One region of the Brevundimonas sp. ABV4_179 genome, then DNA from elsewhere that is predicted to be linked to it. Evidence: riboswitches for the same ligand, from Rfam matches in the RefSeq annotation. Region 1 holds a riboswitch; the other holds the start of a gene.

Region 1 (14,815 bases):
CTGTCGCCTGAAGCGTTCGAGGCTATCGCCCACAAGGTGGCCATCGCCGCCCTGAAGTTCGCCGACCTGTCGAACGCGCGCACGACCAGCTACGTCTTCGACCTCGACCGCTTCATGAGCTTCGAGGGCAAGACCGGGCCGTATCTGCTGTATCAGGCGGTTCGGATCAAATCCCTGTTGCGTAAGGCCGCCGAACAGGGCGTGTCCGCCGGACCCATCGTCATCGCCGAACCCGCCGAACGCGACCTGGCCCTAACGCTGGACGCCTTCTCGACCGCCGCAGCCGACGCCTACGACAAGCGGATGCCGCACCTGGTCGCCGAACACGCCTATCGCGTGGCCCAGTCCTTCTCGAAATTCTACGCCGCCTGCCCCGTGCTGGTCGCGCCGCACGAGGACACGAAACGGTCGCGCCTGGCCCTGTCGGCGGCGGCCCTGCGCCAGCTTGAAATCGCGCTGGATCTCTTGGGCATCGACACGCCGGAGCGGATGTAGGGTATAGACCGGGCGACATCCTCCCGGAGATCGCCCATGTCCCTCGACGCCTATATCGCAGGCCTGCCAAAGGCTGAACTCCACCTGCACATCGAGGGTAGTCTCGAGCCGGAACTGATGTTCGAACTGGCCCAGCGCAACGGCGTGTCCATTCCCTACGACAGCGTCGAGGCGGTGCGCGCGGCCTATGACTTCTCCAATCTGCAGGACTTCCTGGACATCTATTACGCCGGGGCGGCGGTGCTGCTGACTCGGCGGGATTTCGAGGATCTGGCCTTCGCCTATTTCCAGCGCGCGGCGGCGGACAATGTGCGTCACGCCGAAATCTTCTTCGACCCGCAGACGCATACGGATCGCGGCGTGCCGTTCGGCGTGGTGGTCGAGGGACTGATCGCCGGCATGGACCGGGCCAAGGCGGAGTTGGGCGTGTCGAGCGGCTTGATCCTCAGCTTCCTGCGCCACCTGACCGAAGATGAGGCCTTCGCCACCCTGGAGTCGGCCAAACCCTATCTGCATCACTTCATCGGCGTGGGTTTGGATTCGTCGGAGGTCGGCCATCCGCCGTCCAAGTTCCAGCGCGTCTTCGCCGCCGCCCGTGACCTGGGCCTGAAACTGTGCGCCCATGCGGGCGAGGAAGGCCCGCCCGCCTATGTGCACGAGGCGCTGGACCTGCTGCACATCGACCGCATGGACCACGGCAACCGTTCGATGGAGGATGAGGCCCTCATCGAGCGCCTGGCCGCCGAGCAGATGACCCTGACGGTCTGCCCGCTGTCGAACCTGAAGCTGTGCGTGGTCAAAGACCTGAAGGATCATCCGGTCCCGGAGATGCTGCGCCGGGGCCTGCACGTGACCCTGAACTCGGACGACCCGTCCTATTTCGGCGGCTATGTGAACGCGAACTACAGCCAGTTGGCGGCGGCGGTCGGCCTGACGCGGGACCAGGTGACGCAACTGGCCAGGAACAGTTTCGAGGGCTCGTTCCTGGGCGACGCCGAAAAGGCCACGCGGCTGGCCGAGGTCGAGGCCTACGCGGCGAGTGGGCTTTAGACCAGCAGCGTCGCCGCCTCGGTCTCCGTGACGCCCAGCGCGCGGAAACTGTCGTGGGCGGCCGCCGCTGTTTCCGGCGAGATCGCACGGGTGGCGTCGGTGACCAACACCGCCGCGAACCCCTCGCGCACCGCGTCCTCGGCGGTGAAACGGACGCAGTAGTCCAGCGCCAGACCCGCCAGGAACACCCGCGTCACCCCCAGTTCCCGCAACAGGCCCGCAAGGCCCGTCGGCGTCCGGTGGTCATTCTCGAAGAAGCCCGAATAGCTGTCGACCGCGGGGTTGTAGCCCTTGCGGATCACGGCCAGCGCCCGGGTCACCACCGGCGCGACGTCGGGGTGGAAATCGGCGCCGGGCGAGCCTTGCAGACAGTGATCCGGCCACAGCATCTGACGCCCATAGGCGACCTCGATCTCGGTGAAGGGCGTCGCGCCGGGATGGTTGGAGGCGAAACTGATCTGATTCGGCGTATGCCAGTCCTGGGTCACCACGACCCGGTCGAACCGTTCCGCCAACCGCACGATCAGCGGCATGATCCCTGCCCCGCCCGACACGGCCAACGCCCCGCCTTCGCAGAAGTCGTTCTGCGGATCGATGACCAAGAGCGCGTCGGTAGGCCCGATCCGCATCAGGCGGCGGCCAGGGCGTCGATTTCGTTCGCCGAGCCCAGAGCGACCGGGATGCGCTGGTGCAACTGCGTCGGCTGGACGTCCAGGATCGGCTGCACCCCGTCCGTCGTCGCCTTGCCGCCCGCCTGTTCGACCAGCAAGGCCATCGGATTGCCCTCGTACATCAGGCGCAGCTTGCCCGGCTTGTTCGGCTCACGGCTGTCCCACGGATAGATGAAGACGCCGCCGCGCATCAGGATGCGGTGAACGTCCGCCACCATGGCCGCGACCCAGCGCATGTTGAAGTTCTTAGCCCGAGGACCGTCCGCCCCCTTCAGCAGACCATCGACATAGCGCTGCACCGGCTCGGCCCAGTGGCGCTGGTTTGAGACATTGATCGCGAACTCCTTGGTGTCGCGCGAAATGGCGATGGTGTCGTGGGTCAGGAACCACTGACCGTCCTGCGCCAGGGTGAAGCCCTTCACGCCGTCTCCAATCGTCAGCACCAGCATGGTCTGCGGCCCATAGACGGCGTAGAGCGCCGCGACCTGTTGACGCCCCGGCTGAAGGAAATCGGCCTCGCTGGGACTGGCGGACGGCGACTTCAGCACCGAGACGATGGTGCCGACCGGCGCATTGATGTCGATGTTGGACGACCCGTCCAGCGGGTCGAACAGGGCCAGATATTCGCCCGCCGCATTCGTCGCGATCTCGGCCGTATCCTTCTCTTCGGAGGCCACGCCCGCGATGGCGGGACAGGCCAGCAGCGCCTGGGTCAGCATGTCGTCGGTGATGACGTCCAGCTTCTTCTGCTCTTCGTCCTGGACGTTGATCTGGCCCGAGGCGCCCAGGGCCCCGACCAGGGCGCCGCCCGCCACGACCCGGCTGATCTCGGCGCAGGTCCGGCCCACGACGGTCAGCACCGTCTTCAGGCCGTCCGCCACATCCAGGGCGGCGATATGGGCGTCTAGGCTGGTGCGGGTCATGCGGGTCGGTCCGATGCGGCTGAGGCGTACCGCGTTCTTGGCGGGCGGGACGCGCCGCCGCAAGAAAAACCCTCTTGTCACCCTACCCCGTCATCCCAGGCCCTGCGCCTGGGACGACGGATGTCATGGTGCAGGATCAGATCGGCAGGATCGCCGTGCCGAAGGCCCGCTTCAGTTCATGGGCCGCGAACGTCTGCGCCGCCGCCGCGTCGGGCACCACCATGGCCATGCCGAAGAACTCGTGCGTCGAGCCGTGGAAGGTCTTGTGGCGCACGTCAACGCCTGCCTGCTCCAGCTTTTCGGCCAGCAGTTCGCCTTCCGACCGCAGCGGGTCGATCTCGGCGCAGATCACGGTCGAGGACGGCAGGCCGCTGAGGTCGGCGTTCTCGACGATGTTGATGCGCGGGTCCTGCGCGTCGGCCTCGTTGGCGAAGATATGCTTCACGAACCATTTCATCATCGGCTTGTTCAGCGGCTTGGCGTCGGCGTTCTCGACGTAGGATTCATTGTCCATGTCCACGCCAGCCACCGGATAGACCAGCACCTGATGCACCGGCAGGGTCACGCCCGCGTCGCGCGCCATCATCGATACGCCGATGGCCAGGTTGCCGCCCGCGCTCTCGCCCATGACCGCCACCTTTTGCGGGTCGCCATTGAAGCTCTGGGCGTTCTCCAGCACCCAGCGATAGGCGGCCAGGGCGTCGTCGTGGGCGGCGGGGAAATGATGTTCAGGCGCCTGGCGATAATGGACCGAGACCACGATGGCGTCAGCCATCTTGGACACGCCGCGCGGCCCGCCGTCATAGACGTCCAGATCGGCGATCACGAAACCGCCGCCGTGGAAATAGACCACGACCGGATGCAGCTTGTCCTCGGAATGGTCGTGCGGCTTGTAGATTCGGGCCTGGATCGGTCCGGCGGCGCCAGGGATGGTGATGTCGGTGGTCTTCACGCCCAGATCGTCGGATTTCGGCTCCTTGCCGGCCTTGCGCAGCAGGGCGTGAACGGCGTCGGTCGGCGTGGGCTGCTGGCGCGCCTCCTCGGGCGACAAGGTCTCGATCGGCTTGCCGCCGAGCGAAGCCAGTTCATCCAGCACCTTCTGCATGGGGCCATCGGCCTTGGCGGGGGTGTCGCGCGGCTTGTCGTTGTCGCCGAACAGCTTGTCTATAATCGACATTTTCGTTTTCCTGGGTTGGGGTTGGGGGCTCGGGACGACAACCCGCCCCGGCAGACCTTGTTCCGCCGACGCTTGACTTGGCGCCGGAGTCGATGCCTTAGGTCGAACGCTCTCGCGGGAGAGTTCGGGGACGGGAAACCGGCCGCGACGCCGAAGGCGCAACCGCCCCGGAAACGCTCAGGCAAACGGACCGCGACAGCATACGGACGCTGGAAAGTCGCTCTTGATGGGCGCGCCGACGGAGCAAGGCGACATGATTTGGTCGCCGGAATCTCTCAGGCTTCAGGACAGCGGGGGCGCGAGGACCGGCGGAGCTCCGCCCCAACACGCGACCGCGAAAGCCTGAACCATGACCGACCAAGCTCTTAAAACCACGCCGCTGAACGCCGCGCACCGCGCCTTGGGCGCCCGCATGGTGGGTTTCAGCGGCTATGACATGCCGGTTCAGTACGAGGGCGTCCTGGCCGAACACCGCTGGACCCGCGAACACGCCGGTCTGTTCGACGTGTCCCACATGGGCCAGTGCAAGATCACCGGCGCGGACGCCACGGCGCAGTTCCAGCGCTTCGTCCCCGGCGACTATGAAATCCTGAAGGACGGCAAGCAGAAATACACCCTGCTGCTGAACACCGACGGCGGCATCATCGACGACCTGATGGCGGGCCGCCCCGACCACGACGGCCTGTTCGTCGTCGTCAACGCCGGCAACAAGGACGAGGACTTCGCCTTCTGGAACGCCAATCTGGAAGGCGACGCCAAGCTGACGGTGCTGGACCGCGCCCTGATCGCCATTCAGGGGCCGGAAGCCGCCGAGGTCATGGTCGCCCACGAGCCCGTGCTGGCCGAGATGGGCTTCATGGAGACGGCCCGGCTGATGCTGTTCGGCGTCGACGCTTACGTCTCCCGCTCGGGCTACACAGGCGAAGACGGCTATGAGATTTCCGTCCCGGCGGACCAGGCCGAACGCATCTGGAACACCCTCCTGGAAGACGCCCGCGTCAAGCCGATCGGCCTGGGCGCCCGCGACAGCCTGCGCTTGGAAGCCGGTCTGCCGCTGCACGGCCACGACATCGACCCGACCACCTCGCCGGTCGAGGGCGCCCTGACCTTCGCCCTGTCCAAGTCGAGGAAGGAACGAGCCGACTTCAACGGCGCCGACCGCATCCTGAAGGAACTGGCCGACGGCCCCTCGCGTGTCCGCGTCGGCCTGCACGTCAAGGAAGGCGCCCCGGCCCGCGAAGGCGCAGAGATCGCCGACGCCGACGGAAACATCATCGGCAAGGTCACCTCGGGCGGCCCCTCGCCCACCCTGGGCCACAACATCGCCATGGGCTTCGCGCCCCCGGCATTCGCCGCCCTGGGCACCGAGTTGAAGGTCATCGTGCGCGGCAAGTCCGCCGCCGCCGAGGTGGTCGCCATGCCCTTCGTGGCCCAACGCTATTACCGCAAGCCGAAGGCGTAACATTCAGCCTGTCACCCTCGGGCTTGACCCAAGGGCCGGGCGATCAACCGCTCGTGCGAAGACATCGACGCACGAACCGCACAACATCCGATCCTCGTGTCAAGCCCGAGGACCGGGACAGGAGAGAAAACATGAAGTTCACCAAGGATCACGAGTGGGTCAGCCTGGACGGCGACATCGCCACCGTCGGCATCTCCAAACACGCCGCCGACGCCCTGGGCGACGTGGTGTTCGTTGAAGTGCCCGAGGTCGGCAAGACCGTCACCAAGGGCGACAGCTTCGCCGTGGTCGAGAGCGTCAAGGCCGCCTCGGACGTCTACGCCCCCGTCTCGGGCGAGGTGGTCGAGGCCAACGACGCCCTGTCCACCGCCCCGGAAACCGTCAACTCCAGCGCCGAAAGCGACGGCTGGTTCGCCAGGATCAAGGTCTCGGACGCCTCGCAACTGGACGCCCTGATGGACCAGGCCGCCTACGACGCCTTCCTGACCACCCTCTGATTTCCCCTTCCGCTCAGCCCCGCGAAAGCGGGGACCCAGTTCTTTCGCGAGAACAGTGCTGGGATGGGCGGAAACTCCTCCGGCCACATTGGTCGCCCAAAGCACTAGGTCCCCGCTTTCGCGGGGATGAGCGGATTAGAAAATGCGCTACCTCCCCCTGACGCCCGACGACCGCACGGCGATGCTCGCCGCCATCGGCGCGAAATCCATCGACGATCTGTTCGTTGACGTGCCCGAAAGCGCGCGTCTGAACGGGCCTGTGGACCTGCCCCGCGTGGCGGGCGAACTGGAGGTCGAGCGCGCCCTGTCCGCCATGGCGGCCAAGAACGCCACGGCCGGCGCCGTGCCCTTCTTCTGCGGCGCGGGAGCCTACAAGCACCATGTCCCGGCGACGGTGGATCATGTGATCCAGCGGTCCGAGTTCCTGACCAGCTACACCCCCTACCAGCCGGAAATCGCGCAGGGCACGCTGCAATACCTGTACGAGTTCCAGACCCAGGTCGCGAACCTGACCGGGATGCCGGTCGCCAACGCCAGCCTTTATGACGGCTCGACCGCCATGGCCGAGGGCGTGCTGATGGCGACGCGCGTCACCCGCCGCAACAAGGCGGTGATCTCCGGCGGCGTCCACCCCCACTACGTCAAGGCGACCGAGACCGTGGTCCACGCTGTCGGCGTGGAAACTCAGGTTCTGGCCCCGGCGTTCGACGCCGAGGCCGCCGTCATCGACCAGATCGGCCCGGACACCGCCTGCGTCGTCGTTCAGACCCCCAATGTCTTCGGCACCGCCACCGACGTGACCAAGATCGCCGAGGCCGCCCATGCGGCGGGCGCCCTGCTGATCGTGGTGGTGACGGAAGCCGTGTCGATGGGCCTGTTGAAATCGCCCGGCGAAATGGGCGCCGACATCGTCGCGGCCGAAGGCCAGTCGATCGGCAACGCCCTGAACTTCGGCGGTCCCTACGTCGGCCTGTTCGCCACGCGCGAGAAGCTGATCCGCCAGATGCCGGGGCGCCTGACCGGCGAGACCGTGGACGCCGACGGCGAACGCGGCTTCGTCCTGACCCTGTCGACGCGCGAGCAGCATATCCGCCGCGACAAGGCCACCTCGAACATCTGCACCAACTCCGGCCTCTGCACCCTGGCCTTCACCATCCACATGAGCCTGCTGGGCGAGACGGGCCTGCGCAAACTGGCCCTGCTGAACCACGAAAAGGCCGTCGCCACGCGCGACGCCCTGGCCGCCATTCCGGGCGTGGACGTCCTGACGCCGCGCTTCTTCAACGAGTTCGCCATTCGCCTGCCGAAAAACGCGGCCGAGGTCGTGGACGCCCTGGCCGGTCATCACATCCTGGCGGGCGTGCCCTACAGCCGTCTGGCCCCCGACGCCGGCATGGACGACATCCTGCTGGTCGCCGCAACCGAGACGACGCTGGAGGCCGACATCCAAATCCTCGCCAAGTCCCTCTCCAAAGTCCTGGCCGCCTAAGGGAAACCGATCATGAGCACCATGAACACCGTCGGCCGCCCCACCGCTCCGAACCAGGTCCAGACCAAGCCCGCCACCCTGACCGGCGGACGCGGCCTGTTGCAGAACGAAGCCCTGATCTTCGAGGGCGACGGCTGGGGCAAGACCGGCGTCGATCTGCCGGAGCCCAGGACCGATGCGTCCGACCTGGGCGACCTGGTCCGCAAGGATCCGATCGGCCTGCCCGGCCTGTCGGAGCCCGAGGCCATGCGCCACTATGTGCGCCTGAGCCAGAAGAACCACGCCATCGACCTGGCCATCTATCCGTTGGGTTCGTGCACGATGAAGCACAACCCGCGCCTGAACGAGAAGATGGCGCGTCTGCCGGGCTTCTCGGACATCCACCCGCTGCAGCCGCAATCGACGGTTCAGGGCGCGCTGGAGCTGATGGATACGCTGGCCCACTGGCTGAAGACCCTGACCGGCATGCCCGCCGTCGCGCTTTCCCCGAAAGCGGGCGCGCACGGCGAACTGTGCGGCCTGATGGCCATCCGCGCCGCGCACGAGGCCAAGGGCGAGCATGAGCAGCGCCGCAAGGTGCTGGTCCCCACGTCCGCCCACGGCACCAACCCCGCCACCGCCGCCTTCGTCGGCTATTCCGTCGTCGAGGTCGCCCAGACCGAAGACGGCCGCGTGGACGTCGCCGATCTGGCGTCCAAGCTGGGCCCGGACGTCGCCGCCATCATGGTGACCAACCCCAACACCTGCGGCCTGTTCGAGCGCGACATCATCGAGATCGCGCGCCTGACGCATGAGGCGGGGGCCTATTTCTACTGCGACGGCGCCAACTTCAACGCCATCGTCGGCCGGGTGCGCCCCGGCGACCTGGGCGTCGACGCCATGCACATCAACCTGCACAAGACCTTCTCGACGCCCCACGGCGGCGGCGGTCCGGGCGCGGGTCCGGTGGTCCTGTCCGAGGCCCTGGCCCCCTTCGCCCCCGCCCCCTGGGTCGTGCATGACGAAGGCGGCTATCGTCTGATCGAGCGCGAGGAGGACGAGGCGGCCCAGGCTTTCGGCCGTCTGTGCGCCTTCCAGGGGCAGATGGGCATGTATGTGCGCGCCCTCAGCTACATGATGTCCCACGGCTCGGACGGCCTGCGTCAGGTGGCCGAGGATGCGGTGCTGAACGCCAACTACATCAAGGCCCGCCTGCAGGACCTGATGAGCCCGGCCTTCCCCGACGGCCCCTGCATGCACGAGGCCCTGTTCGACGACGAATGGTTGAAGGGCACCGACATCACAACGCTCGACTTCGCCAAGGCGATGATCGACGAGGGCTTCCACCCGATGACCATGTATTTCCCGCTGGTCGTCCACGGCGCCATGCTGATCGAGCCGACGGAGACCGAGTCCAAGGCCGAACTGGACCGCTTCATCCACGCCATGCGTCTGCTGGCCCAAGCCGCGAAGGCGGGCGACGTCGACCGCTTCAAGGGCGCGCCCTTCCACGCCCCGCTGAAACGCCTGGACGAAACCCGCGCCGCCCGCGCGCCGGTGCTGCGCTGGTCGGCGCCGGAAGGCTCCAACCAGGCGGCGTAAACACTCATCCCGTCATCCCAGGGCTTGTCCCTGGGATCCATACGCCCGGTGTTCGACAGCCGCGACCGCTGCGGACATACCCGGCGTATGAATCCTCGCCACAAGGGCGAGGATGACGGCGGATGGGTGCAGCCTCGCCCACCGCGCCCGCGACGCCGCCAAGCGCAGCCGATGCGCTGGTCCAAAACCCTTCACGATCCATCCATTCCGCTGCAGGATGGCGTCATGACCCAATGGACCACCCACGACATCCCCGATCAGACCGGCAGGCTGGCCGTCATCACCGGCGCGACCGGCGGGCTGGGGCTGGAGACCGCTCTTGTGTTGGCGGGCAAGGGCGCGGAGGTCATTCTGGCGGCCCGCAATCCGGCCAAGGGCGTCGAGGCCGAACGGCTGATCCGCGCCCGGCATCCTGGCGCCGACGTGCGGTTCGATCCGCTCGACCTGAGCGACCTGGCCTCCGTCGCGGCCTTTGCCGACCGGCGCCTGGTCGCCGCCCGGCCTATCGACATCCTGATCGACAACGCGGGCGTCATGGCCCTGCCCCACCGCAACACGACCGTGGACGGGTTCGAGACCCAGTTCGGCGTGAACTATCTGGCGCATTTCGCCCTGACCGGCCGGCTGCTGCCCCTGCTGAGCGCCGGCGCGTCCAGGCCGGCTGGCGCGCGGGTGGTGCAGTTGTCCAGCATCGCCCATCGCGGCGGGCGCATCCATCTGGACGACCTGAACTTCACCTCCGGCTATCGCCCCTTTGCGGTCTATCAGCAGTCCAAGCTGGCCATGCTGATGTTCGCCCTGGAGCTGCAGCGGCGCAGCGACGCCCACGACTGGGGCCTGACCAGCGTGGCCGCCCACCCTGGCGTGGCGCGCACCGATCTGGTGGCCAATGGCCAGGGCGACGGCGGCGATCCGGCCGCCTGGGCGTCCCGCCTGTTCATCCGTCTGTTCGGCCAATCCAGCGCCGCCGGCGCTTTGCCCAGCCTGATGGCCGCCACCCTGCCCCAGGCCCGGCCCGGCGGCTATTACGGCCCGCAAGGGTTCCAGGAGTTGGCGGGACCGCCCGGCGCCGCCCATATCGCGTCGCAGGCCAGGAAAGAGGCCGTGGCGCAGCGTCTGTGGTCGGAATCCGAAGCCCTGACCGGCGTGCGTTACGGCTGAGCCGCGCCGCGCCCCGGATCACCGCCCGATCATGAGCAAAGCTTAATCCGCATGACACCGATCCGCCATCGAAGCCGCGCCTGAATGGCGTGTGGCGCGGTCGTCACGGTCGCCCTTTCCTTTCCCGACGAGGGATCGCGCGATCGGGGCGGCCGTTGTCACACCGACTATGGCTTCCCATCTGGCGTGTTCGTGACCTCCCTGCCTGTCGCCCTCCCCCCGTTCGCCAAGCCCCGCAGCCGCACGCTGCGGGCGGTGCGACGCTGGGCGCTGATGATCGGCGGGCTTCTGATCGTGCTGCTGGGCATATTGATCGCCCCCCTGCCTGGCCCCGGGGGCGTGCCGGTCATCGCGGTCGGTCTGGTGCTGATCCTGAAAAGCTCGTTCTGGGCCAAGCGACAGTTCATCCGCGCCCAATACGCCCGGCCCAAATGGGTCTATCCCTTCCGCCGTTTGATGCGAAAGAAGCCCGAGTTCGCGCCCGTCTTCTGGCAACAGGCGCTGCGGGCCGAGAAGGCGGTCGTCAAACGGTCCGGTCGTCGCCTGTCGCGCGGCCGCAAACAGCTGCGTCGCTATTTCCGCAAGTTGGTCCGCTAGTTGACGTCTATCTCGCGGTTGCGTTGCTGCAACCGCTGACCACGGCATCGTGAACCCTGCCGCCCTCGGACAGGCATATCCTGACCCAGCGTTATCAGAGAACCACTCAAGGCGTTGGGAGGCGCTAAGGTCATGATGTCACGCGTACAAAAGGGTCTGATCGCCGGGGTTGCGGCGACCGCGGCCGCCTCGTTGCTCGAAATCCCCAATATGTTCCTGAACTGGTTCGATCCGTTTCAGGGCGTGATCGCCTCGATGATCGGCATGCCCGGCAATCTGGCGGTGGGCTGGGTGATCCACCTGATCAGCGGGGTCTTCATCCTGGGTCCGCTATTCGCGATCCTGTGTCCCCGCCTACCGACCGACACGCCCGAAACCAAAGGCATCGTCTTCGCGGTCGGCGCCTGGATCATCATGATGGCCGCCATCGTGATGTTCGGAAACTATCGCACCTTCACCGCCGGCGCCGGCTTCGGCACCTTCGCCTGGCTGCTGATCACCCATGCGGTGTTCGGCATCGTGCTGGGCAATGTCTATGCCCGGCTAGTCAGCCGCGACAAGCGGATGGGCGCGACCGTCATGGGCGGCGCCCCCGCCCACTAAGCCGCATCTGAACCGACCAGCAAAAAGGCCCCCGACGTCGTCGTCGGGGGCCTTGATGTCTTTGGACCAACCGGCCTCAGTTGAGGCGGTCGCCGATCTGCGCGATGGCGCCGTCCAGCAGCGGGTCCTTGGCGCCCGAGGCCAGGCGCGCGGCCAGGATCTGCTCGGCGGACCGGGCGGCCAGGTCGGCGGCGGCCGCCTTGACCTCTGCGGAGGCCTGGGCCTCGGCCTGGGCGATGCGGTTCTCGGCCATGGTCTGGCGGCGAGCCAGGGTCTCTTCCAGCTTGACCTTGGTCTCGGCCTCCAGGCGACGGGCGTCGGCTTCGGCCTGGGCCATCATCTCGGCGGCCTGGGCCTCGGCCTCGGCCTTCTCCTTACGGATCTGGGCCAGCAGGGCCTCGGCTTCGGCGCGCAGGCGGGCGGCCTCGTCAAGGTCGGCCTGAATCTTGACGGCCTTGGCGTCCAGCGCCTTGGCGGCGATCTTGGGCACGCCGGCGGCGACCAGGATGGCGAAGAACAGGATCAGGCCGATCCCGACCCAGATCTCCGCATTGGCGAAGCTCCAGATGCCGTGCTCAAAGATCAGGTTCATCAGGCGGCTCCCTTGACGGCGGCCAGTTCGGCGGCGGTCGCGCCCTTGCCGGTCAGACGCTCGACCATGGCGGCGGTCGTGTCGGCGGCGATGGTGGAGACATTGCTCATGGCGGCGTCGCGCGTCTTGCCGATGGCGGCCTCGGCCTCGGCGATGCGGGCGTTGACGACCGCCTCTTCCGAAGCCTGACGGGCGTTGGCCTCTTCGGCGACGCGGGCCTTGGCGGCGGCGGCCATGGCGCGGGCGTCGGCCCGGGCCTTGGCGACCTCAGCCTGGGCTTCGGCGGCCTGGCCGGCGGCCTCGGCCTGAACCTGACGGGCCGTGGCGACGGCGTTGGAAATGGTGTCGGCCCGCTCATCCATCACCTTGCGAAGGCGCGGAGCGAAGACCTTGGAGACCAGGACGTACAGGATGACGAACAGGATCAGCAAATAGCCGATCTGGCCCGCCCAGTGTTCGAACTGGAATTGCGGCAGGCCGCCCGAGCCGTGCTCGGCGGGGGTCGCCGTCTCGGCGTGCAGGTCCGCTTCGACCGAAGGCGGGACCGCGTCGATGGTGTGGGTGCTGGCCATGAACCGTCTGCTGCAGAATCAGATGAAGCGGCGCGCGGGCGAACCCCGCGCGCCGTGATCGGCTGATATCAGCCGAAGATCATCAGGATGCCGAGCACGAAGGCCAGGATGCCCAGGGCTTCGGCCAGGGCGGCGCCGACGAACAGGTTGCCGACTTGGCCGGCGGCGGCCGAGGGGTTGCGCAGGGCGCCGGCCAGGAATTGGCCGAAGATGTTGCCCACGCCCAGGGCCGAACCGATCATGCCCAGGGTGGCGAGACCAGCGCCGATGTACTTGGCGGCTTCAGCGTCCATGATTGTATTCCTAGATTAAAGTCGTTGGTGGTTGGGGTGAAGAGACTGGTCCGGCCCTTTAGTGGGCGTGGTCCAGGTTGACCACATCATTAAGATAGATGCAGGCCAGAACGGCGAAGACGAAGGCCTGGAGGAAGGCCACCAGGAACTCCAGCGCGGTCAGGGCGACGACCATGCCCAGCGACAGAGCCGCGACCGGGAAGGCCAGCAGACCGATGCCGCCGCCCAGACCCAACAGGCCCAGAGACACGACGAAGCCGGCGAAGATTTTCAGCGCGACGTGGCCGCCCAGCATGTTGCCGAACAGACGCAGCGCCAGGGTCACCGGACGAAGCAGGAAGGAGACGAACTCGATCAGGCCCACGACCGGGCGCAGCAGCAGCGGCGCGCCCATGGGCCAGAACAGCTTGAAGAAGCCCAGGCCGTTCTTGGCGAAGCCGACCACCAGCACCAGGCCGAAGGTGATCAGGGCGAAGGTGGCGGTGATGGCCAGCTGCGACGTCGCCGTGAAGGTCAGGAACAGACCCAGAATGTTCATGCCGAGGATCAGGATGAACAGGGTGAAGACGAACGGGAAATACTTGCGGCCGTCATGACCGATGATCGAATCGGCCAGATTGTCGATCAGGCCGAACACGCCCTCGCCCGCCGCCTGCAGGCGGCCCGGCACGATCTTGGCGTTCGACGTCACGGCGGTCAGGAAGCCCACGATCAGCAGGAAGGCGACGGTCATTGCGATGTGGGAATTGGTGATCGCCAGATCGACGGTCCCCACCACGGGCAGGGTCACGTCGCCAAGGTCGACGACCTTCTGAATCTGAAACTGATGAATCGGATCGGCCATGAAGCCCTATCGTTCCCCGTCTTCGTCGGCCTCGACATAGGGTTCGGCCGGAGCCGACGTTCCCAACGCCTTGGCCTGCGCCATCAGCCGGTTGGCTGTGCGACGCGCCATGTAAATCGACAAGGCGAAGCCCAGAAGGACCCCGCCGATCAAACCCCACGGGCGGGTCCCGAAGACCCAGTCCGCGATGAAACCGAACGCCAGACCCACGAAGACGCCGCCGAGCAGTTCGGCGATGATCTTATAGGCCTGACCCGACACCTGCTGGCCGGTCAGCTCGGCGGATTTCTCCACCGTGGTCCGCGCCTCCAATGCGGATGCGCTCTCTTGGAGGCGTTTGATCGCCTCTTCGCGCGATTCCGACATAAGGGACAGGACCTGTTTGCTCGACGTCCGGACGATGGGTCCGAACGGGTCTGAATTCGGCGCGGAAACTAATCGTGAGCGGCCATCAGGTCAAGGCGTCGTGATATCGACCTAAGTTGCTGGAAATGCTCCGCTTTCAGAACGCACGCACAAGCCGTGACGATGCGCCGCGATTGCGGACGACAGAATCCCGCCGCGTTTGCGCCGGCCGACATGGCGATGCGGTGCGGAAACGACTAGGTTGGCGCCATGAACGCCCACGTCCCGCCGCCCGCGCCCTCGCCTCGTCCGATCACCGTGCGCCTGGCGACGCCGCGCGGCTTCTGCGCCGGGGTGGACCGGGCGATCCAGATCGTGGAGCGGGCCATCGAAAAATACGGCGCCCCCGTCTATGTGCGGCACGAGATCGTTCACAACCGCCATGTGGTCGAGCGGCTGAAGG
Region 2 (14,815 bases), 1.2 Mb from region 1:
CCACTCGACGCGCAGGGCGTCGATTTCCGTCACCGCCTCGATTCTTACGATCCGCGCGCGACGCATCTGCTCCAGAACCACGGATCGCGCCGTCTGAAAGAAGTAGGCGCGCGGGCTCTCGATCTGCTCGACCGCCTTCAGCTTGGCCAGCCGGCAATAGGCCTCCTGAATCACGTCATCCACATCACTGGACGTAACCAGCGACCGCTTCAGCCAGACGCGAACATCCTGCTCATGCGGCAGCACCTCGTGCGCCAACCACCGCACCCGCGCGTGATCCGTCACTCGCCCGCGTTCCACAGAAAACCGCCCCTTTTTCACATCGATGCTTGAGGCCTGAACTTCCGTCAAAAATCTAAGATGCTTGACGAGGTGTACATGCAGAACTGGCGCTGGCGGCCCACGCATCGGAGAGCAGACTGGCAGAAATAGCCTGTTACTAGTGGGCTAATCGCCGAAGGGCGATCTGGCGCTGTCTCAGTCTTGTCATTTCCGTGGGCGAAAGCGGCAGTTGGAGCATGGCGTGGTTGAAATAGTCGTCCAATGCGCTGGAGAAGGGCCAGTCGGAACCGGGCACGAACCGATCCAGGCCTATGCCCCGCATGACCTCGACCAAACGGGCGCGGTTACTGGCCGACGTTTCGGCGTCGAAAACCTGAGCCAGGTCGAAATACAGATTGGGCGCCTTGTCGGGCTGGCCTCCGATAAGACGTCGAAACGCATCCATGGCGTCCCAGGTGTTGCTGTCCAGCCCACCCCAGCCGCCCGCATGAGCGATCACGACGGGCACGTCTCGAGCGTGAGGTAGAACCTGATTGAGGAAGATGCGGACGTCGCCTGCGCCATAGTCCTCCGCGCGGGTCCGCATATGGATCATGATGGTCAGTTCCGCGTCCGCGGCGGCGTCGAAGATGGCCGTCAAGCGACGGACATGGTCGGGATTGCGAAAATCCAGGCCGGAGTTGGTCAGATGCAGTTTCGGACCCTTGGCGACAGACTGATCCTTCCAAGCCGCGATTTCGGCCAAGGCATCGGGCGCCAGTGGATTGACGGAAATGAAGGCGACCAGCCGCCCTGGGTGCGCAGCCGCTGTGGCGACGGTGAAGGCGTTGGCGTCATGGACGCGCATCGGCGCGTCCGCCAGCGACGGAAGCATCATCGGGCTTTCGGCCAGATAGGCGGTGGACATCATCCAGGCCGTCTGGACTCCAGCCTTGTCCATATCCGCGAGCAAATCATCGGGCTGATGAGGCTTGACGAAGGAAGGGTCGCACGCACCGATGCGCCCAGGGCTGCTGCAATAGGCCGGCAGAATCTCCAGAATGGCCGGTGAATGGACGTGGACATGGTGGTCGGTGCGGACAGCAGTTCGGGTCTGCGCCAGACTGCTCCCCGCCAGGAACGCGGCAAGAACCACACTCCTGGCGGCTAATCTTTTGACGTTCATGGCGCCGGTCAGGACCTAATGCGCCGCATCATCGAGCAGGGTCTGTTTCCAAAACAGCAGGCTGGTCCAGAAATAGTAGTCCTCGTTCTCCTTCTTGTGGAAGCCATGACCTTCGTTCTGCGCCAACAGATGCCAGGCCGTGCCGCCGTTGGCCCGGACGGCCGAGACGATCTGGTCCGCCTCTGACGCCGGCACGCGCGGGTCATTGCCGCCGGTCGCGACCAGCAGCGGTATTTTGATCTTGTCCACGCTGGTGAGGGGTGAGATGGCTTGGAGCTGGGCGCGCTGTGCCGGGTCGCGCTCGTCGCCGTATTCGACGCGGCGCAAATCCCGACGATAGGACTGGGTGTTTTCCAGGAAGGTGACGAAGTTGGAGATGGCGACGTAGCAGTTCGCCCCCTTCAGCCTGTCGCTGTAATGCACCGCTGTGGCATAGCACATGTAGCCGCCGTAGGAGACGCCGGTGACGGCGAACCGCGACGCATCCAATCCGGGATCGGCCTGCAACCGATCAAGGAAGGCGCCGATGTCCCGGACGGAATTTTCGCGCTGGAACGGCCCGTTGTCGAGATTGACGAAACGGGTCCCGTATCCCGAAGATCCCCTCACATTGGGAAAGAACAGGGCCACGCCCAGTTCATTGAGCAGATAGTTCTGCGGCCCAAGGAAGTCGGGCCGGGTCTGGCCTTCGGGGCCGCCGTGGATATCCACGATCAACGGTCTCTTGCCGGGGAAACGCGCCGGATCGGGGCGATAGAGGAAGCCCGAGACCCTCTCGCCGTCGAAGCTTGTCACCTCGACCAACTGCGGCTCTATGTTGACAGCGGGGTCCAGGCCGCCGGTCTCGCTGGCGGTCCAGCGCGTCACGGCCAGGGTCTTGGGATCGATCGAGAAGGCGTCCCCCGACACCCGAGCCGACGAAAGACTGAGGCCGATCGCGCCCCACGGCGAAACCTGTATGGCCGACCCGATGCTGTAAGGGATGACGCCTTCCGGCAATCCGTCCACCGGACGGACGACGCCCGACGCCGTATCCAGTATCCGCACGCGCGACACGCCGGCGTCGTTGATCGCATAGACGACGAAACTGCCATCCGGGGCCAGCGCGTAGTCACTGACATCCCAGCGCGGTTCGTGGCTGACCGGCACGAATCCGTCCTTGCCGATGCGTCCGAGGCGAAGGAAGTCGGACTGCTTGTTGGACGTCACCCATACGCCGCCATCCGCACCATATTGCGGACCGACGTAGGACACCTGGGCCGTGGGATCCGTCAAAGCCGTCATTCGACCGCTGGCTAAATCCAACTCATAGACAACAGCGTTGTTCACGGACATCCGATTGAGAACCAGCGCCTTGCGCCCGTCCTTGGAAAAGTCGGCTATGTTCCAGCCGCCGCCGGACACCTGAGCGACCAAGCGTTCGCTGGAGGGGTTCGACGGATCGACGACGTAAAGATCCATGTCCGCCCCATTGCGTCGCGACGAGGCATAACCGATCAGGCGGCCGTCCGGGCTCCAGGCTCCGAACCAGTTGCGGCTGCGCCCGTCTGTCAGGCGCGTCAGACGTCCGTCCTTCAGCGTGTAGAGTTGGTAGAATTCGTCACCGCCACTGTCCTTCTGCACCACCAGCGTGCGTCCATCCGGCGATGGGGCTCCAGTCAGGATCGGCTCGCCTTCGAAGCTGATCTGGGTGCGGGCGCCGCCAGGCGCCGAGACTGCGTGCAGTTGGTCGGTCGCACCGAACCGCGTCTTGATCAGCATCGACTGGTCGGCCGCATTCCACCCAAGGAATGCGGCGCGGCGCGACTGCAGATAGGGCTGGGTCGCCGCCACCAGAGCGTCGGGAACCGGCGGCAGGCCGTCCGCAACGATGGCGGCGGGCTTGGGCGCCTCGGCCAGTGCGAACGGAACTCCGGCGACGGCGGAGAAAGACAAAACAAGCGCCAGCGTGAGACGGGACATCGGCGACCGCACCATTCTGTTAAGGGAAAAAAAAGTAATGGGCCGCCGGACCTTGCCGGCGACCCACTGTTCAGGACGTCAGAAGCGGTAGCGTGCGCCAACCGTGACATAACGCCCGATCACATCGTAATAGGGCGAATAGAGCGAGCCATTGGGCGGCGCCTTGTCGAAGAGATTGGTGGCGTTGGCGTACAGTTCCACGCCCCGCGCACCATAGTGATCCAGATCCGCAGTCAGGCCCAGGTCGACATAGGTGTAAGCCGGGATGTCGTTGTTCGAGATCTTGACGGTGCGGTTATAGAGACCCTGAGACAGGTATCGCGCCCTCAGATCGACGCCGAACACCTCCCCTTTCCAACCCAGGTTGGCGTTCAGGCGGAAGTCCGGCACGCCCAGACCGAAGGCGTAGCCCTGCGACTTCACATATTCGATCTCGCTAACGCCATCGTTGGTCGTCAGGGTGTTCACCCAGGTGCCCACCACGCGCAGGCGCAACCGGCCCGTCGCGCCCGGAACCCAAAGGTCGGCCGGCGACGAATAGGAGACTTCCGCATCGACCCCGTCGGTGTGGTACTCGGCCAGGTTCACATATGTGGAGCGGGTCCGCACCAGATTGCCGTTGGCGTCACGATCAACGAAGGCGCACAGCGCCGTGTTGCCATTGAAGCAGCGCGTGACCAGATCCTGCGGCGCCACCGTGCCGATCACATTGTCGATCTTGATGTCATAGTAGTCGATCGACAGATTCAGGCTGGGGATCGACGGCGGCGAATAGGTGAAGCCCAGGGTCAGGGTGTCCGCCGTCTCGGGCGCGAGGTTCGCGTTCCCGCCTCCGTTGTTCAGCGTATAGACGGTCTGGCCCTTCAGCGGGTCGTTGATGTTGTTATATCCGGTGGTCGTCGTCGTGTAGAGCTCCGTCAGATTGGCTGATCGGATGTCGCGAGACTGGGTGACGCGCCCGCGGAAGCCGGGGAAGAATTCGTTGGTCGCCCCAACTTTCCACGACCAGATCGAGCCTGTGGTGTCGTAGTCCGAGATGCGGGCCGCAGCATTGAACTCCAGATTGTTGAAGACGGGCATGTCGCGAACCACTGGAACCAGGATTTCGGCGAAGGCTTCCTTGACCGAGAACTCACCCGCCATGGCCGAGAAGCTGAAGCTCTGGAACGCCTTGGCGGCGTCTAGGTCGCCCACGCGCTGATCCGTCTGCTCCTTGCGCGCTTCCAGGCCGACCGCGACGGACACATCGCCTGCAGGTAGGCTGAACGGTTCGCCCCGCAGGCTGACGCCGGCGACATCGAGCTTAGTCGTCGCCCGCATCTGCGGCGTCCCCGTCACGTAGTCGATCGCCGCTTGCGACGGCGCCCCCACCCCAAAGAGGTTGATCGGGACGCAGCCGGAGTTGGCGTTGGTGAGCGTGACGCGGCAGACGGCCTTGTTGGTGACCGGATCGATGACGGAATCGACGGCCTGAGCATAGGGCGTGGTCAGCAGGAAGCCGGGCGTGTCGATGTTGTTCTGATATTCGCCATGGCTGTAGTAGGCGCCCCAGCGCCAGTTGGAGCCGAACTCGCCGTCCAGAGCCAAGGTCGCCTGGGTGGTGACGCGCTCGAAGTCGATACGCGAAAAGGCCAGATCGGAGTTGAATCGGCCCATGGTGAAGCTGGTCTGACCGGCCGCCGCCATCTGCTGCTTGATCGCGGTCGGCAGGAAGGCGTTGTCGATCTTGATGTTGAGATTGCCGCGGTTGTGGTCGCCAAACCAGATGTAGTCGTTCCACATCCGCGAATGACGCACGTCGGCTGTCAGGCGCAGCTTGTCCGACAGATCGTAGGTTACGCTCGCCAAGCCGGTGTAACGCTTCTGGGGCGTGACCAGCGGGCTGAGATCATCATTCGAAGGCCCCTCGCCGCCAACGGTGTTGGAGCCGACGACCCGCCCATAGTTGAAGGACCGAAGGGTGCCGTCTGGATTGAACACCTTGCCCGCGTTGACGCCGGACATGATCAGGCCGCCATAAGCCGCATTTGCGAAGCCGACGTTCGGCACGGTGACAAAGCCGCCCGCGCCGTCGGAAACCTGAGCCCAGCGCCCGATCGCCGGGCGCGCGACCTTAGGCGTCACACCGGCATTATCCAGATATTCTCCACCAATGACGAAATGGCCGCGATCGCCGGCGAACCCGGTCCCCCAGGCACCCTCGAAACGCTTTTGCTCCGCATCGTCGAAGGACGAGATGCCATACTCGGCGCCCAGCTTGCCGCCCGTGAAGGTGCGGTCGATCCCGATGTTGACCACGCCGGCCACGGCGCCCGAGCCCCAGGCAGCCGAAGCGCCTCCGGTGACCACGTCCACGCTCTTGACCAAGACTGCGGGGACGCTGTTCAGATCGTTCTCGCTGGACACGCGGCGCCCGTCGATCAGGACCAGGGTCCGGCTGATCCCAAGACCGCGCAGATCGACCGGAGCGTTGCCCGCGCCGGTGTTGGTGCCGGTCGTCTGCGGTGAACTGGTCGCCTTGAACTGGGGCATGTCATTCAGCGCCGCCGCGATGTTCGGGCGGGCGCCGACGGACAGGTCTTCTGCCGTCAGCCGGATGGTCGGCGTCGGAGCCTGGAAGCCGGCGCGGTCGATGCGCGATGCGGTGACCACGATATCATCGACCGAGGCGGCTTCGGCCGGTTTGGGATCAGCTTCCTGCGCGACGGCGGCGCTGGCGCAGGCCATCAGTGCAACCAGGCTGGCGCAACTGGTCAAGGAACGAGCGAAACGAGACAAGGCGAGACTCCTCATTTGAAACGACGCCCCTCCCCAGGGGTGTCTGCTGCGAGCGACGCTCTGACGGCGCCGTTTCGCCCCCGCTGTCATCGGGCCTGAGAGCTTCGGGCGCGCACGCCCTTTCTCCTTCGGCGAGGTCGCGTCCCCCGGACGGACCTGCTCTCCAGCGTTTCATCAGCAAGGCGGTCCGTTTGCCTGAGCGTTTCCGGGGCGGTTGCGCCTTCGGCGTCGGCCTGCACCGATCTCTCCCGCCTTGCAGGCATGAGTAAGATTGACCCGATAGCGACTGTCAAATCAGCTAAAATTGGTATAATCGTTCCCGCAGCGCGCAAATTTTAGGGATAAAATCCCTAATCCCGAGCCAGTCGCTTCCCGTGAGTTGTGCAACCCACATGCATGTCGGGCTCGTGACAGGATAGTGACAGCAAACGCCGCCTCTGCACTTTTGAAGTTATCCACAGAAACCGTTAAGGCGCGGAAATGTCCGAAGGCGCCCTTGTCGCCATCCGCATCGCTTCGCTCCACCGGCCGAGGAGGCGCGTGCGGCGCGCTTGATCCAGATTAGCCAGCAAGGCGGGCCCAACCCTTATCGGCCGAGCGCCCGGCGCGGCTGTACGCAAGGGCGTATCAACATCGTTGCGCACTGGCCGAATACCCAACGCGCCAATCACCCTTTGACCTTCACGGGATAACAGGAAATCCAGAAACAATTTCGCCGCGTTGGGATGGCCGGCGTTGCGCGGGATGAAGGCGACCCGCGATACGGACAGATGATAATCGCTGGGCGTGATCAATCCGATCTGCGGCGCTTCGGCAGCCCACGAAGCGGCATAGGACTGGTTCATATTATAGGCGAAGGCCATCCGCCCATCCGCGATCTGCCCCATCATTCGCTTGCCCGAGGTGTCGAGCCTAGGCCGCGACGCGCCCAGCGCCTCCATCAGCGGCCAGGCGTCTGGATAGATCTGAACGTCCGCCGACAACTGCATCAAGCCGACGCCGCTCTGCTCGGCGTCATACATCGTGATGCGGCCATCCAACACGCCGGAGCGCGCATCGAGCAGACGAAGCAAATCCGCATGGCTGCGCGGCACGACATCGTCTGCAATCCGCTCTCGGTTATAGACGAAAACTATCGGCTCCGCCGTCAGCCCATAACCTTGGTCGCGCCAGACCGAACCATCCGGCATGGCGGCTCGATGCGGCGACTTGTAGACTTGAGCATAGCCATCATTGATGAGCTTGACCTGAACGTCCATCGCCGTGCTCCAGACTAGGTCCGGTCCCGTTCGTCCTGCGTCCGCCAGCGCTCGCACCCGCTCAGCGATCTGAGTGGAATTGATGTCCAGGAGATGCACGGCGATCTGGGGCCAACGCCGACGAAACGCACCCACCACCGGCCCCATCAGGCTGGTATTGGTGATAACTTTCAGCGCGCCTTCCCGACGCGCCATCCACCGGACACGCTCCGCCGTACCAACGCCTTGCGGCTCGAACGAACAGGCTGTGCTCAATCCCCCGCCGCTTGCCGCCAAGCCGCCGGCCAGCCCCCGAAGCAGATATCGGCGATCCGGCTTCAACCTTCGAGCTTTCGGGCTATGGTGTTGCGCATGATCCTTCGTCCCCTGTCGTCGCCATGAAAATACTCGTCGTCGAAGATGACAAGGCGCTAAGCCATTCCCTTGAGGCCAGCCTCGTGGAGAGCGGCTTTCAAGCGACATGCACCCACAGCGGCGAACAGGCATTGCAGATGGAAAGCGTCGGCGGGTTCGACGCCGCCGTACTGGATATAGGCCTGCCCGACATCGACGGCTTTGCGGTTCTTGCGGCGCTTCGCCGCCGAGGATCTTCGATGCCGATCTTGATGCTCACGGCCCGCGACGCCCTGGGCGATCGCGTCGCCGGGCTGGATTTGGGGGCCGACGACTATCTGGTCAAACCCTTCGCCCCCGTCGAACTGACGGCGCGACTTCGCGCCATCGTGCGACGCCGCCAAGGACAGGCCGCGGGCGCCGTTGTCGTCGGCACCCTCTTCTGCGACTGGCGAACCGGGCGCGCCTCGGTCAATGATCGCGACTTGGCTCTCCGCCCCCGCGAATGGGCGACCCTTCGCGTGCTGGCGTCCCGACCTGGGCAGGTGGTGGATCGCGACCTTCTGGCGGCCGAAGTCTTCCCTCAGGATGAGGCCCCCTCCTTGAATGCCTTGGAAATCCACGTGGGCCGACTTCGGCGCAAGCTTCAGCCTGATGGCCCTGCCGTGACGAACATCAGGGGACGCGGGTATCGCCTCGATCCATGAACAGCGCCGGGTCCAAGTCGTCCCATAGTCTGGTCATAAGGCTGTTGATCGCGCAGGTCGTTCCGCTGGCGATCCTGGCCATCGTCGTGCTGGCGGTCGGCGCCTGGACGGCCCAACGCATCGTGGCCGACAACTCGGACCGCCTGCTGGCCGGCGCGCTTCAAACCATAAGAGCGACAGTGTCTGTTGAACGCGGACACATCACCGTCGATGTCGCACCTTGGACACTCGCGCTTTTGGACGGCCCCGAACGCGACGCCGTCTTTTACAGCGTCCGCGACGGCGATCAGTTGGTCACGGGCTATGCAGATTTGCCAAACCTGCCTCAGGCCCAGCAAGAAGAACCAGTCTTCGCCGACCTGTCCGTGAGGGGTGTTCCCGTGCGGATGGTTCAGCAGACACTGAACATCCCCGGGCACGCCGCGCCCATTAGCGTTTCCGTAGCACAAAGCTTGGATTCCCGCAGCGCCAGCCTGCGTGAACTCTACCGCAGCCTTTTGCTGCCGCCGGCTCTCCTGGTCGTGCTCGCTGCCCTTCTGGTCTGGCCAGCGCTGCAATGGGGCCTGAACTCGCTCAAGCGTCTTATCGATGATCTGACTCGTCGCCCCGGCATTTCAACGGCCTTCGCGCCGGCCGACATCGACTTGGCGCCACGCGAGTTCTGGCCCGTCCTAACCGCCTTCAATCATCTTCTCGCCCGGCTTGAGACATCGACCGCCGGCGTTCAAAAATTCGCGGCGGATGCTTCGCACCAGTTGCGCACCCCTCTCTCGGTCGTTTCCGCAAATCTTGCGCTGCTCACTGACTCGCATCACCCTTGGACGCCTCAGCAAAAACGATTGATTGACGACTCTCGCGACGCCGTTCGTCGTATGACGCGCCTCGTCGAACAGTTGCTGTCGACGGCGCGAGCGGACGCCGCCCGCATCAGTACGTCCGCTGACCTCGGCCGCGCCGCCCGGCGCGCGTGTCAGGTCGCTCGTGCGCGCCGAGACTTTCCAGACGACGCCCTGCGCCTTCGCCTTGCAACCGAACCTGTCATCGTCCTCGGCGCGGAGGATCTGATCACTGAGCAGATCCTCAACCTCATCGACAACGCTTTTCACCACGGCGCCGCGCCCGTTTTCGTGCATGTGCGCGCCGCAGGCTCGGTCAGCGTTTGGGATCATGGTAAAGGGGTCTCGGAAACCGCTCTCCCCCACCTCGCCAACCGCTTTTTCCGCGCGAACACGACAGACACTCCAGGATCAGGCCTAGGCCTCGCCATCGTTTCCTCACTCGCCAAGGCTCAAGGCGGCGAGTTCGAACTACGCAACCGCGACGGCAGACGAAGCGGCCTCGTCGGCCGGCTTGTTTTTAAAAAGCAGCAGAACAATCTTGGCCTGACGTCCAATTAGGCATCACAAAAAGCGAGACCCTCCAAAAATCTTCGAAGGGTCTCGTAAGAAATAACTTTTTAGTCAGCGACTTACCTGCCACTTCGGAAGCGATATCGAAAGCTCCCGAAAGGCCTGAATTATGCCCACTCGATTGTCCAATAGACCCGAAGGCGCTGATTTATCAGCGTCTTTTCTTTGATCTACTGAATATGCCGTCAGCGATACCGACACTTATGCACGACTACTGAAAACTAACGGGAATTTTGCCAATATAAAATTTCAGTGATCTCGCCATCTATCGACACGTAACCGCCGCTGGCGAGTCCGCCAAGCGCAAATGGCTCCGACCTCAGAGCGGCTTGTATACCGACGATCCATACCGACACGATCAACTGGCGGGACTCGACGATACCGTCATTTGAATGGTCGGCCAATGTCGTCAGTGCGCCAGAAGCGGTCATTACTTGAGCGTCCGAGACACCACCTTTAGCCATCCTGTCTAAGCCAGTGAACGTCCGCTTTTCGGGCTGATGCCGATGTCCGCTCGCGCTCAACGGATCTTGCGAAACGATCACGCACGAGGACCATACGTCCCCACGCCGGGAGGCGCTCCAAGCGCGGAGCGATGGCCAGCCCTTTTTTAAGCTGTTCTTGCTCGGCTAAGCGGCGCCGCGGCGGCCCTCGCCGCCCTCACACAGGTGAGGGTGCGGCTTTAGGGATTAGCGGCGCCTCCGCACTCCCCAGATGCTCGGCCAGGGACCGCACGCATCCGGCGTGCCGCGCCCGGCGGTGGCAGTAGCCATCGATGTCGGGATCGGCACGTAGTGTGTAACCTGCCGCCGCCAGCCTCTCCACCAGCCGCATAGCCTCGGCGCGCGGCGTCGGCGCCTTGGCATGCTCCAGGGTGATCAAGGCGACGAGACTGTCGGCCATCCGAGCGCCCTGCTCCTCGAGCAGGACGGCAGGGCCCCGCAGGGCCGGCTCATCCAGGAGGTAAACAGTGGCCAACGACATGTCCATCAGGGCGCCGAGGGTCGCGGGCCAACCAGAGGCGGCGCTCGCAGACCGGAAATAGATCAGGGAAGGATGGGAGGCGTGGCTCTGCAGCACGTCGGCGCACCAGTCGCGGGCGTCGTGCATCAGGGCCGGCAGCCGTTGGACCATGCCGAGCGCCGCGTACCGCTCCAGCACCGCCAGGCCGGACGGGGGCGACCCAGCGGAGGTGAGGAGCTTCAAAATGCCCGCGTCCCGTCCGGAGACGCTGCCCTGGACCATCAGAAGGTAGGTGATGGCGAGGGTCATCACGGCCAAACCGCAGAACCCCGCGCCCATGACCACCCAGCGCGCAAGGCCCGTCGCGTCCGTCTCGCTGAGGCCTACGGTAGCCAGGCCGCTCCCGGCGACGAACAGCGCCTGCGGAAAACTGGGAAGCGCCGGGTCGAACGAGTCCGCCAGAGCGTGTGTCATCAGGCCGAAGCCGAGGATGAGCAGGGCGATCCAGATGATGAAGGCCTGGACCAGCATCGAGGGCGCGAAGGCGGCGGACAAGCCGTCCTCGCGGCGGCGAAGCGCACGCCAGACCGGGAGGTTGACGAGGACGAGCCGGCGAACGACCTGAAAAAGGCCCCGCGCCCGCCCGGGAATGACGACGGTGCCGACGACGTCATTCAGGGTGACGAGCGCCAGCGTCGCGCCGAGGAGGAATTCCAGGACCAGGATCATCGTCAAGCCAACGACTGGCGCGGATATCGGCTCCCGCCGCGCGCCGCCGACGCGACAAACGGCCAGTCGCGCGACTTTCCGGATGTGGAACCTTGGCCATACCCGAAGTGTTTTCTCGGCCAGTTTTCGAAGGAGGACATCGTCATGCCGACCTACGCCTTCCATCTGCACGACGGACCGGCCGTCCCGCCCAGGGTCGAACGGATCGACGCTTATGACGACGAGGAGGCGCGGACGCTGGCCGAGCTGCGGCTGACGCTGAGCTCCGGGTTCACCCACATCGAGGTCGAGAGAGACGGCGTCGAACTCTTCCGTCTGCACCGGGACAGCCAGGAGCCGTTGTGAACGCGGCCGGCCGGCCGGCTCAGCGTTTGCAGGCAGGCGCCGATGATCGTCGCCAAGGCCGCGGAGTCGTAGGGCTTGCCGATAAACTGTTCGTCGTCGGGGTTGTCCGCCGGAGCAGGCTTCGCCAGACGCTCGATCCCCGGCGACCATGTGAACCGTCTGGGCGCGGTCATCACCAAGCCCTTCCCCATGATCGCCCCGACGGCCAAGGTCGCCGAGATGCTGGACCTACCGGAAGCCTGAGGCCGGTCTAGCGCCTGTCCTTTATTTCAGCGGCGCATCGGATTGCTGGTAGGTCCCCACGACCTCGCCCTTGGCCAGCACGTGACCTTCCATCGCCGCCAGTACGGTGTCGCGGTCAGATCCCGGGAGGACGTCCAGCGGGATGTCGAGGGCGAAGACCTGAAAGTGATAGTGGTGGGCCGGATCGCCGACCGGCGGACGCGGTCCGAAATATCCGACCGAACCGCGCGAGGTGCGACCCTGGGTGATGCCGTTCGACAGGCGGATCGTCTCCTCCAGCCCTTCGGGCGTCATGGGCTCGGCGATATTCCAAGCGACCCAGTGCACGAAGGGCTTGGGCATGGCGGCGTCCGGGTCCTCGACCAGGATCGCATAGCTCGCCGCACCCTCGACCCGGTCCCACGACAGCGCCGGGGCCACGCCGTCATAGTATTCGCTGTGGATGCGGGGAATGACGCCGCCAGGCGTGAAGGCGTCGGAGCGGACCGCCAGACTGTGACGCGCTTCGACCCGTTGCAGCGCCAGCGGCACGCCCGAGCCCCGGGCGGTTTGCTCGCGCATCGCCGTCGCGGGCGGATTGAGAGGCGACGCCTGGCCTCGGCCGTCGCCGTAGCTGACGCGGTACAGGACGCCGTTCTCGTCGTCGCCGACCAGCAGCGAACCGTCCTTGGCCACGGCGATGCCGGCCAGACGCGCCGTCTCGGCCTGGCCGCCGTCGACCAGGAAGCCGGTCAGGAAGGGTCCGATGGCGCGGGCGCGGCCGTTCTCGAACCGCACGCGCGCGACCTCGTAGCCGGACGGCGTCTCGCGCGCCCACGAGCCGCGGAACGCCACGAAGGCGTCGCCGTCATAGGTGTTCGGGAAGGGGCCGCCGGTATAGAAGGCCATCTGCATTGGCGCTGCGTGCGCCGCGTAGCCAGCCACCGCTGCCTCGCTCATCTCGGCCCAGGTCGCAGCCGGGATGCCGCCTGGCGGTTCGTCCTGCGGGTTCACGCCCTCTTCTACGCCATAAATATAGGGCCAGCCGTAAGTCTTGCCGGCCTGCATGTTGTTGAGCTCCTCCTGCTGCAGTTCGTCGCCTAGGTTGTCGATGCCGTGGTCCATACCCCACAGCTCGCCCGTGCGCGGATGCCAGCCGAACCCGATCGTGTTGCGCAGGCCCGAGGCGAAGATCGTCCGCGACTTTCCATCAAGCGAGGCCCGCAGCATCGTCGCGTTCTCGGGGTTGCTCTCCTGGCAGGCGTCGCAGGTCGAGCCGACCGAGATGTAGAGCATATCGTCCGGCCCGACGGCGATGGTGCGGCTGGGGTGCTGGCCCGAGTCCGGCAGGTCGCCGATGATCAGGGTCAGCGGGCCGACCATGCCATCCGCCAGGATGTCGCCGACGAAGACCTCCTTGACCGTGACGAGGTACATCTTGCCGTCGTGCAAGGCGATGCCGTGAGCGCCCGAGCGACGGGCCACGACCACGGGATCGCCGTCGGCCTTGCCGTCGCCGTCCGCGTCCCGCAGCAGGATCACGTCGCCCGAGGCGCGACGGGTCGCGTAGATGTCGCCGTTGGGCGCCACCGCCAGCATGCGCAGATTGCCGAGATGCTCGGCGAAGCGCGAGACCGTGAATCCCTCGGGGACACGCAGAGCGGCCGTATCGCCCGGCAGGGGCGCACGCGGCGTGGGCTCATGGATGTGGGTCAGGATCGCAAGGTTGTCCCGCTCTTCCGGATGGGCCTGGGCCAGAGCCGGCGAGGCGGCGGCGAGGGCTAGGAGCGAGACGACGAGGGTGGTCGGTTTCATGCGATGTCCGGAGGCAAGGATCGAAGGAAAACCGCCCCAGGGTGGACCCGGGGCGGCTTATCGGCGGGTTTAGCGAAGCGCCATACGGAGACGGCCGAAGGACCAGGTTTGGGCCTCGCGGGCATCGGCGACGACATCGGCCATCGAGAAAAACTCGTGTACCGAACCATCCCAGACGCGGCGCTCGACCGGCACGCCGGCGGAACGCAGCGCTCCCATCAGGGTCTCGCCGTCCGAGCGCAGCGGATCGATCTGGGCGTTGACGATCGTCACGGGCGCCAGGCCGCGCAGGTTGGCGGCAACGAGGTTGTAGCGCGGATCGGTCTGGTCGGCGGGGCTGCGCAGGGCGTACTGGCCGAACCAGCCGAGGGTCGGGGTGCGCAGGGGCAGGCTGGCGGTGTTCTCCATCTTGGCCGGCAGCTGAGGATTGGCGTCCGCGATGGGATAGACGGCGAGGATGGCCTTGGGCGCCGTCCAGCCGTTGTCCCGCGCCGCGATGGCGACGTTGACGGCAAGGTTGCCGCCGGCGCTTTCTCCCGCGATTGCGATGTTCATCGGGTCGCCGCCCCACGAAGCCGCGTTCTGAAGCACCCACTGCCATGCGTTGTTGGCGTCCTCGTGGGCGGCCGGGAACCTATGCTCGGGACCCTTGCGGTACTCGACCGAGACCACGATCGCGTTCAGGGCTTTGGCCATGGCGCGGGGCGTGGCGTCATAAACGTTCAGGTCGGCGATGACCCAGCCGCCGCCGTGGTACTAGACGACGACCGGCAGGTTCGATCCGGTCGCGCCGGCGGGCTTGTAGACGCGCACAGGCTGGGTCGCGCCGCCGGTCGGATAGGTCAG

Evidence for each region. Region 1 has a riboswitch for glycine ahead of gcvT (glycine cleavage system aminomethyltransferase GcvT). Riboswitches for the same ligand answer to the same signal wherever they lie in the genome.
Region 2: linked by a shared signal. The riboswitch ahead of ACYX4P_RS08810 (TonB-dependent receptor domain-containing protein) and the one ahead of gcvT (glycine cleavage system aminomethyltransferase GcvT) in region 1 are both predicted to bind glycine.

Annotation. Positions count from the first base shown of each region.
Region 1 covers NZ_CM149976.1:3,043,934-3,058,748, forward strand. Annotated here, with positions in the region: gene argS (arginine--tRNA ligase) at 1-495, shown strand, start outside; gene ACYX4P_RS14940 (adenosine deaminase) at 532-1,545, shown strand; gene ACYX4P_RS14945 (nicotinamidase) at 1,542-2,174, opposite strand; gene ACYX4P_RS14950 (class 1 fructose-bisphosphatase) at 2,174-3,139, opposite strand; gene ACYX4P_RS14955 (alpha/beta hydrolase) at 3,276-4,316, opposite strand; glycine riboswitch at 4,422-4,519, shown strand; glycine riboswitch at 4,524-4,609, shown strand; gene gcvT (glycine cleavage system aminomethyltransferase GcvT) at 4,666-5,778, shown strand; gene gcvH (glycine cleavage system protein GcvH) at 5,910-6,275, shown strand; gene gcvPA (aminomethyl-transferring glycine dehydrogenase subunit GcvPA) at 6,418-7,764, shown strand; gene gcvPB (aminomethyl-transferring glycine dehydrogenase subunit GcvPB) at 7,777-9,345, shown strand; gene ACYX4P_RS14980 (SDR family oxidoreductase) at 9,571-10,506, shown strand; gene ACYX4P_RS14985 (hypothetical protein) at 10,699-11,103, shown strand; gene ACYX4P_RS14990 (DUF6789 family protein) at 11,236-11,706, shown strand; gene ACYX4P_RS14995 (F0F1 ATP synthase subunit B) at 11,783-12,298, opposite strand; gene ACYX4P_RS15000 (F0F1 ATP synthase subunit B family protein) at 12,298-12,870, opposite strand; gene ACYX4P_RS15005 (F0F1 ATP synthase subunit C) at 12,939-13,163, opposite strand; gene ACYX4P_RS15010 (F0F1 ATP synthase subunit A) at 13,222-14,007, opposite strand; gene ACYX4P_RS15015 (AtpZ/AtpI family protein) at 14,014-14,373, opposite strand; gene ispH (4-hydroxy-3-methylbut-2-enyl diphosphate reductase) at 14,623-14,815, shown strand, end outside.
Region 2 covers NZ_CM149976.1:1,827,310-1,842,124, reverse strand. Annotated here, with positions in the region: gene ACYX4P_RS08825 (RNA polymerase sigma factor) at 1-285, opposite strand, end outside; gene ACYX4P_RS08820 (amidohydrolase family protein) at 440-1,447, opposite strand; gene ACYX4P_RS08815 (S9 family peptidase) at 1,463-3,409, opposite strand; gene ACYX4P_RS08810 (TonB-dependent receptor domain-containing protein) at 3,488-6,187, opposite strand; glycine riboswitch at 6,361-6,448, opposite strand; gene ACYX4P_RS08805 (ABC transporter substrate-binding protein) at 6,655-7,641, opposite strand; gene ACYX4P_RS08800 (response regulator transcription factor) at 7,824-8,486, shown strand; gene ACYX4P_RS08795 (sensor histidine kinase N-terminal domain-containing protein) at 8,483-9,883, shown strand; gene ACYX4P_RS08790 (hypothetical protein) at 10,117-10,326, opposite strand; gene ACYX4P_RS08785 (hypothetical protein) at 10,556-11,593, opposite strand; gene ACYX4P_RS08780 (hypothetical protein) at 11,732-11,932, shown strand; gene ACYX4P_RS08775 (hypothetical protein) at 12,035-12,175, shown strand; gene ACYX4P_RS08770 (YbhB/YbcL family Raf kinase inhibitor-like protein) at 12,197-13,969, opposite strand; gene ACYX4P_RS08765 (alpha/beta hydrolase) at 14,039-14,665, opposite strand; gene ACYX4P_RS08760 (hypothetical protein) at 14,726-14,815, opposite strand, start outside.